2 regions of the Streptomyces sp. NPDC096176 genome follow, and region 2 is predicted to be linked to the other one. Evidence: predicted binding sites of a transcription regulator. Region 2 holds the regulator's gene; the other holds the start of a gene.
The links. Region 2 encodes HrcA, which represses chaperone genes, less so after heat shock. Its sites were predicted from a motif close to TTNGCACTCNGNNNNNCNGAGTGCNAA; they were not measured.
Positions count from the first base shown of each region.

Region 1: groES (co-chaperone GroES) is a predicted target of HrcA. The motif match lies at 2,471-2,497, and genes of this name have one in related genera.

Region 1 covers NZ_JBIWFV010000001.1:233,868-238,284, forward strand. The annotation lists gene ACIQ7Q_RS01260 (SAM-dependent methyltransferase) at 72-1,250, opposite strand; gene ACIQ7Q_RS01265 (polysaccharide deacetylase family protein) at 1,341-2,381, shown strand; gene groES (co-chaperone GroES) at 2,645-2,953, shown strand; gene groL (chaperonin GroEL) at 3,066-4,417, shown strand, end outside.
Region 2 covers NZ_JBIWFV010000004.1:492,801-497,217, forward strand. The annotation lists gene ACIQ7Q_RS13940 (DUF3097 domain-containing protein) at 1-57, opposite strand, end outside; gene ACIQ7Q_RS13945 (MBL fold metallo-hydrolase) at 83-814, opposite strand; gene hrcA (heat-inducible transcriptional repressor HrcA) at 1,004-2,029, shown strand; gene dnaJ (molecular chaperone DnaJ) at 2,030-3,166, shown strand; gene ACIQ7Q_RS13960 (nitronate monooxygenase) at 3,346-4,417, shown strand, end outside.

The sequences.
Region 1 (4,417 bases), on a different contig from region 2:
ACATCCTTCGGACTCTAACAACCCCCGGCGACAGCAAGAAGGTTGCAGAACCGGAGCCCTCGTGAGGTTGATTACAGGGGCCGGCCGATCAGCATCGTCGGGGCGCCCGCCACCCGCGTCAGGAAGACCGTCGCCGCGTTTCGGCCGTGCGGCTTCACCTTGCGGCGGACCTCTTCCGGTTCCACCGCGCTGCCGCGCTTCTTCACCGTCAGGTTGCCGACCTCGCGCTCGCGCAGCAGGGCCTTCAACTTCTTCATGTTGAAGGGGAGTTCGTCGGTGATCTCGTACGCCGTCGCATACGGGGTGGGGCGCAGCTCGTCCGAGGTGACGTACGCGATCGTCTCGTCGAGCAGGCCGCCGGAGACGGTCTCCGCGACCTCCGCCACGAGGTGGGCCCGGATGACGGCGCCGTCCGGCTCGTACAGGTAGCGGCCGGCCTTGCGGACGGGCGGGTCGGGAAGGCTGCGGCCGGTCAGGGTGTGCGGGCCCGGGAGGAGGGTCGCACGGACCGTGGAGGGGGTCGTGCCGAACCAGAGCACCGCCTCCTTCACGTCGCCGCCGTCCGAGATCCACTCCGCCTCTGCGTCCTCGGGGATCGCCTCGTGCGGGATGCCGGGGGCGATCTTGAGCGCGGCGCGGGGGCGGGTGCGGGCCGCGCCGACGGCCCATGAGAGGGGCGGCGAGTACGCCTCCGGGTCGAAGATCCGGCCGCGGCCGCCACGCCGGGCGGGGTCCACGAACACCGCGTCGTAGGCGGACGTGTCGATGTCCGTGACGTCCGCGCAGCGGACCTCGATCAGGGCGGTGAGGCCGAGTACTTCCGCGTTCGCACGTGCGACTTCAGCGGTCAGCGGGTCGCGGTCCACTGCCAGAACGGAGATGCCGGCCCGGGCGAGCGCGAGCGCGTCGCCGCCGATGCCGCTGCACAGGTCAGCCACGCTGCGAACGCCGAGGGCCGCGAAGCGGTCGGCCCGGTGGGCGGCGACCGAGCGGCGGGTGGACTGTTCGACGCCGTTCGGGGTGAAGAACATCCGGCGGGCGTCCTCCTCGCCGAACTTCGCCACCGCCCGCTGGCGCAGGCGCGCCTGCCCGAGGGCCGCGGAGACCAGCTCCGCGGGGTGCTCGCGGCGCAGTCGTGTGGCGACGGCCAGTTCGTCGGCAGGTTCGTAGGAGGCCAGCGAGGCCAGCAGCGCTCCGCCCTCCTCGGTGCGCAGTGCGGAGAAGGCGGCGAGCGGATCGAGGTCGTTCACCGGGCCATTGTGGGCCAGCTGGGGGATGGTGCGCTCACGGCGGCGGTGTCGGGCCGTTGAGCGGGCCGGGCGCTGACAGGATGCGGCGGCATGCAGCTAGTAAGACAAAAAGGAAAACTCAGTGCTTATCGGGTCCGCGCGGCCCTGGCCGCGCTCATCGTCGCCGCGGTCGGTTCGGGCTGCGCCACCGAGGGGGCGCAAGTCGCCGCTCCGGCCAAGTCGCCGTCCTCGTCCCAGGCGAAGTCTCCGGCCGGCCAGGAGGCCGCACGGGGCCCCCAGGCGCAGAAGGAAGGCGCGAAAGAGGGCGCCAAGGAAGGCGCCAAGGAGCGGGCGAAGGAGGGTGGGAAGAAGGGCGCGAAAGAGGGCGGCGCCGCCGGCGTGAACTCCGCCTACGCCGAGAAGGTCAGGCGCGCCCAGAAGGCCCGCGCCGCCGCTGCGAAGAGATGGAAGCTCAAGCGGACCCCGCTCCCCGCACCCCAGCCGCCCGCCGAAAAGCCGGAGATCACCACCCGTAAGGGGTTCGAGGTGAAGGGCGGGGACGATCTGCCGCCCGTCTTCACCACCGTGCCGACGAAGGAGAAGGTCGTCTTCCTGACGATCGACGACGGCGCGGAGAAGGACCCCGAACTGCTGCGCATGATGTCCGACCTGCAAATCCCCTACAGCGCCTTCCTCACCGACTACGTCATCGACGACGACTACGGCTACTTCGAGAAGATGCAGGACCGAGGGGTGGCGCTGCACAACCACACGCTCAACCACCGTTACCTGCCCGGTCTTTCGTACTCCGCGCAGAAGCGTGAGATCTGCGGTCAGCAGGACAAGCTGGAGAAACGGTACGGGAAGCGGCCCCGGCTGATGCGCCCGCCGTACGGGAACTACAACAGGGACACGCTGCGCGTCGCCAAGAAGTGCGGGATCGAGGCCGTGCCGCTGTGGGCGGCTGAAGCCTTCCCCGACCACATGGAGTGGCGCGAGTGGGACAGGGACCTGCATCCCGGCGACATCATCCTCACTCACTTCCGCGGCAAGAACGAGTGGAAGGGCAGTATGCCGGACATGATCCGGCGGGTCGTGGACATGGTGACGAAGAAGGGCTACGCCGTGGCCAAGCTCGAGGACTATGTCTGAGCGTGGTCCGGGAGCGCCCGGCATGCGGAACCGTGGGCGCCGTCCTGGCGTTCTTCGTGTCGGGATCCGCCGAGCCGGACGCCGCCACATTGGCACTCCGCTTGACCGAGTGCTAATCACAGTCATAGTCTCGGCTCTGGCACTCACCAAGTGAGAGTGCCAACACAGCGACGGGCAGGTCCGGCACCCGCGACGACGGATCGACCTGGTCGCCACCTCAGATCAGTTAACCCCGTGAGATCTCCGAAGGGGGAGGTCGGATCGTGACGACCGCCAGCTCCAAGGTTGCCATCAAGCCGCTCGAGGACCGCATTGTGGTCCAGCCGCTCGACGCCGAGCAGACCACGGCCTCTGGCCTGGTCATTCCGGACACTGCCAAGGAGAAGCCCCAGGAGGGCGTCGTCCTGGCCGTGGGCCCGGGCCGCTTCGAGAACGGCGAGCGCCTGCCGCTCGACGTTAAGACCGGCGACATCGTGCTGTACAGCAAGTACGGCGGCACCGAAGTGAAGTACAGCGGCGAGGAGTACCTCGTCCTCTCGGCTCGCGACGTGCTCGCGATCGTCGAGAAGTAAGCACCTGCTTCACCTGTTTTGCCTTGAGCTGCGCCCCTGGCCACCCCGCTGATGCCGGGCGGCGAGGGGCGCAGTTCTTTGAACACAAATCCGAGAGGGCTGAACCGCTCCCATGGCGAAGATCCTGAAGTTCGACGAGGACGCCCGTCGCGCCCTCGAGCGCGGCGTCAACAAGCTTGCCGACACGGTCAAGGTGACGATCGGCCCCCGCGGCCGCAACGTCGTCATCGACAAGAAGTTCGGCGCTCCCACCATCACCAACGACGGTGTCACCATCGCCCGCGAGGTCGAGGTCGAGGACCCGTACGAGAACCTGGGCGCCCAGCTGGTGAAGGAGGTGGCGACCAAGACCAACGACATCGCGGGTGACGGTACGACCACCGCCACCGTGCTGGCCCAGGCGCTGGTCCGCGAGGGCCTGCGCAACGTCGCCGCCGGCGCCTCCCCGGCCGCCCTGAAGAAGGGCATCGACGCCGCCGTCAGGGCCGTCTCCGACGAACTGCTGGCGACCGCCCGCCCGATCGAGGACAAGGCCGACATCGCCGCCGTGGCCGCGCTCTCCGCGCAGGACCAGCAGGTCGGCGAGCTCATCGCCGAGGCGATGGACAAGGTCGGCAAGGACGGTGTCATCACCGTCGAGGAGTCCAACACCTTCGGTCTGGAGCTCGACTTCACCGAGGGCATGGCCTTCGACAAGGGCTACCTGTCCCCGTACATGGTGACCGACCAGGAGCGTATGGAGGCCGTCCTCGACGACCCGTACATCCTGATCCACCAGGGCAAGATCGCCTCCATCCAGGACATGCTGCCGCTGCTGGAGAAGGTCATCCAGGCGGGTGGCTCCAAGCCGCTGCTGATCATCGCCGAGGACGTCGAGGGCGAGGCCCTCTCCACCCTCGTCGTGAACAAGATCCGCGGCACCTTCAACGCGGTGGCCGTCAAGGCCCCCGGCTTCGGCGACCGCCGCAAGGCGATGCTCGGCGACATGGCCACCCTCACCGGTGCCACGGTCATCGCCGAGGAGGTCGGCCTCAAGCTCGACCAGGCCGGTCTGGACGTGCTGGGCACCGCCCGCCGCGTGACGATCACCAAGGACGACACCACCATCGTCGACGGTGGCGGCAACTCCGAGGACGTCACGGGCCGCATCAACCAGATCAAGGCCGAGATCGAGTCCACCGACTCCGACTGGGACCGCGAGAAGCTCCAGGAGCGCCTCGCGAAGCTGGCCGGCGGCGTGTGCGTGATCAAGGTCGGCGCCGCCACCGAGGTGGAGCTGAAGGAGAAGAAGCACCGTCTGGAGGACGCCATCTCCGCGACCCGCGCCGCGGTCGAGGAGGGCATCGTCTCCGGTGGCGGCTCCGCGCTCGTCCACGCCGTCAAGGTGCTCGAGGGCAACCTGGGCAAGGAGGGCGACGAGGCCACCGGTGTCGCCGTCGTCCGCCGTGCCGCCGTCGAGCCGCT
Region 2 (4,417 bases):
GAGGGCCGGCTTCGACCGCTTCCACGGCGGTGTGAGATCAGGGCTGTAGCTGCGCATTCGCACGACGATACGTCCGGCCGCCCTACGACACGCCGAAACGCGCTGCCAGCGCCTCCCGTTGAGCCCGCACGAACTCCGCGTCCACCGCCGCCCCGTGCCCGGGCACGTACAGCGCGTCCTCGCCGCCGAGCGAGAGGAGCCGGTCGAGTGCGGCGGGCCAGCGGGACGGGATGGCGTCCGGGCCGGCCTGCAGCTCGCCGGACTCCTCCACCAGGTCGCCGCAGAAGACCACCTCCGGTGCGCCCGGCACCAGCAGCGCCAGGTCGTGGCCGGAGTGGCCGGGGCCGACGTTGGCCAGCAGTACCTGGCGGCCGCCCAGCTCCAGGGTCCACTCGCCGCACACGCTGTGCTGCGGGGCCACCAGCAGGTCCGCGGCCTCCGCCGCGTCGTCCGGCGCGACTCCGTGCCGCACCGCGTCGGCGCGGATCACGTCCCGGTCCCGCCGCAGCAGCGCGTCCATGCCGACCGCGCCGTAGATCTCCACCCCCGAGAAGGCCGCGGTGCCCAGCACATGGTCGAAATGGGGATGGCTCAGTGCGATGTGCGTCACCCGCCGGATCCGCCGGCCGGCGAGCAGGGCCTGGGCCTGTGCCCGTACCTCGGCGCCCTCGCGGACCGTGGAGCCGGTGTCGAACAGCAGCACGGCGTCCTCGCCGACGACCAGACCGACGGTCGCGTCCCAGCCGGGCATACGGCGCCGGCCGATCCCGTCGGCCAGCCGTTCCCAGCCGAGGTCTTCCCAACTGACGTCCATGCGGCGACGCTATCCGCAACACATGCGCATCGACCTCGGTGGGCCCTGGAAACAGCGTGTCCGACCGCACGGTCGGCCACCCTTGCTACCCCTGTACCCGGCAGCCGTACACTGGCCGGGGGAATGCTGGCACTCGGGCGCACCGAGTGCCAAGCCACTACGAGGAACCACAGCTGGAGGTGCGCACGAATGCTCAGCGAACGCAGGCTCGAGGTACTGCGCGCCATCGTCCAGGACTACGTCGGCACCGAGGAGCCCGTCGGCTCCAAGGCACTCACCGAGCGGCATCAGCTCGGCGTCTCGCCGGCCACCGTCCGCAACGACATGGCCGTGCTGGAGGAGGAGGGCTTCATCGCCCAGCCTCACACCAGCGCCGGCCGGATTCCCACGGACAAGGGCTACCGGCTGTTCGTCGACCGGCTGGCGGGCGTCAAGCCGCTGTCGTCGCCCGAGCGCCGCGCCATCCAGAACTTCCTGGACGGAGCGGTCGACCTCGACGACGTCGTGGGCCGTACGGTGCGCCTGCTGGCGCAGCTGACCCGGCAGGTCGCCGTCGTCCAGTACCCGTCGCTGACCCGGTCCACGGTCCGGCATGTGGAACTCCTCTCCCTCGCGCCCGCCCGACTGATGCTCGTGCTGATCACGGACACCGGCCGGGTCGAGCAGCGCATGATCGACTGCCTCGCGCCGTTCGGCGACACCTCGCTCGCGGACCTGCGGGCCCGGCTCAACAGCCGGGTCGTGGGACGCCGCTTCGCGGATGTGCCGCAACTGGTGCAGGACCTTCCCGAATCGTTCGAGCACGAGGACCGCGGCACCGTCTCCGTGGTGCTCTCCACGCTGCTCGAGACCCTGGTCGAGGAGACCGAGGAGCGGCTCGTGATCGGCGGCACCGCCAATCTGACCCGCTTCGCGCACGACTTCCCGCTGACCATCCGGCCGGTGCTGGAGGCGCTGGAGGAGCATGTGGTGCTTCTCAAGCTGCTCGGCGAGGCGAAGGAATCGGGCGGCATGGGCATGACCGTACGGATCGGTCATGAGAACGCCCACGAAGGACTCAACTCCACGTCCGTGGTCGCTGTCGGCTACGGTTCGGGCGACGAGGCAGTTGCCAAACTCGGCGTGGTCGGACCGACCCGCATGGACTACCCCGGAACGATGGGAGCGGTACGCGCAGTGGCACGTTACGTCGGACAGATCCTGGCGGAGTCGTAAGTGGCCACGGACTACTACGCCGTACTCGGCGTACGCCGCGACGCATCGCAGGACGAGATCAAGAAGGCCTTCCGCCGCCTCGCGCGCGAACTCCACCCGGATGTGAACCCGGATCCGAAGACGCAGGAGCGCTTCAAGGAGATCAACGCCGCGTACGAGGTGCTCTCGGACCCGCAGAAGAAGCAGGTCTACGACCTCGGCGGAGACCCGCTCTCGCAGGCCGGAGGCGGCGGCGCGGGCGGATTCGGCGCCGGTGGCTTCGGTAACTTCTCCGACATCATGGACGCGTTCTTCGGTACGGCCTCGCAGCGCGGGCCCCGCTCGCGTACGCGGCGCGGCCAGGACGCGATGATCCGTCTGGAGATCGACCTCAACGAGGCCGCCTTCGGCACGACCAAGGACATCCAGGTCGACACGGCCGTCGTCTGCACCACCTGCTCGGGTGAGGGCGCTGCGCCGGGGACCTCGGCGCAGACCTGTGACATGTGTCGCGGTCGTGGCGAGGTCTCGCAGGTCACGCGGTCGTTCCTCGGCCAGGTCATGACCTCGCGGCCGTGTCCGCAGTGCCAGGGCTTCGGCACGGTCGTGCCCACCCCGTGCCCGGAGTGCGCCGGTGACGGCCGCATCCGCTCGCGGCGGACGCTGACCGTGAAGATCCCGGCCGGTGTCGACAACGGCACACGCATCCAGCTCGCCGGCGAGGGCGAGGTCGGCCCCGGCGGCGGCCCCGCGGGAGATCTCTACGTCGAGATCCACGAGGTCGCCCACCCCGTCTTCCAGCGGCGCGGCGACGATCTGCACTGCACGGTGACGATCCCCATGACGGCGGCGGCGCTGGGCACGAAGTGCCCGCTGGAGACGCTCGACGGCGTCGAGGAGGTCGACATCCGGCCGGGCACCCAGTCGGGCCAGTCGATCCCGCTGCACGGGCGCGGCATCACCCACCTGCGCGGTGGCGGGCGCGGCGACCTGATCGTGCACGTCGAGGTGACGACGCCGACGAAGCTGGACCCGGACCAGGAGCGACTGCTGCGGGACCTGGCGAAACTGCGCGGCGAGGAGCGGCCGACGGGTCAGTTCCAGCCGGGCCAGCAGGGGCTGTTCTCGCGTCTGAAGGACGCGTTCAACGGGCGTTAGCCGGACGGCGTGGCCGCGGGGGCGTATTCCGGGGGCTCCGCCCCCGGCCCCCGTGTCCAACGCCGGCGGAACGGCGAGTTGCGGGGTTCTGCCCCCGGCTCGTACGCCTCGAACGTCAACGGTGCCGGCGAGGCTCCGGGTGATTCGGCCGCCCGCCCGGGACGTGGCACGATGCCTGCATGTCCTCCCTGCTGACCGATCTCTGCCGTCATCCGATCGTGCAGGCTCCCATGGCAGGCGGCGCTTCCTGCCCGCGGCTGGTCGCGGCCGTCTCGGAGACCGGCGGGCTGGGGTTCCTCGCCGCCGGGTACAAAACGGCGGACGGGATGTACCAGGAGGTCAAACAGGTGCGCGGGCTCACCGCCCGCCCCTTCGGCGTCAATCTCTTCATGCCGCAGCCAGGCACCGCCGACCCGGCCGCCGTCGGTGTCTACCGGGATCAGCTGGCCGGTGAGGCCGCGTGGTACGAGACGCCGCTGGGCGATGCCGACTCCGGGCGCGACGACGGCTACGACGCGAAGCTCGCCATACTGCTCGACGACCCGGTCCCCGTCGTCTCGTTCACCTTCGGCTGTCCCCCGCGCAGCGTGCTCGAGTCCTTCACCAAGGCGGGCACGTTCACCATCGTGACCGTCACCACGCCCGAGGAGGCGCAGGCCGCGCAGTGGGCCGGCGCCGACGCCGTGTGTGTGCAGGGCATCGAGGCGGGCGGGCACCAGGGAACGCACCGGGACGACCCCGCGACCGACGGAACCGGTCTGGGGCTCCTCGCCCTCCTCCAACTGGTCAAGGAAACCGTGCAGTTGCCCGTGATCGCGGCCGGGGGTCTGATGCGGGGCAGCCAGATCGCCGCGGTCCTGGCGGCGGGCGCGAGCGCCGCCCAGCTCGGCACCGCGTTCCTGGTGTGCCCGGAGTCGGCGGCCCACGCGCTGCACAAGCGGGCCCTGACCAATCCGCTGTTCGTACGGACCGAACTGACCCGCGCGTTCTCCGGGCGGCCCGCGCGGGGGCTGGTCAACCGATTCATGCGGGAGCACGGGCCGTACGCTCCCGCCGCATATCCCGAGGTGCATCACATGACAAGTCCGCTGCGCAAGGCCGCGGCCAAGGCGGGCGACGCCCAGGGCATGGCGCTGTGGGCCGGGCAGGGGCACCGGCTCGCCCGCGAGATGCCCGCCGCCCAGCTGGTGGGGGTGCTCGCGGCGGAAACCGACTCGGCGCGGGCCGCGTTCGCGCTCGGCGGTGGTGTGT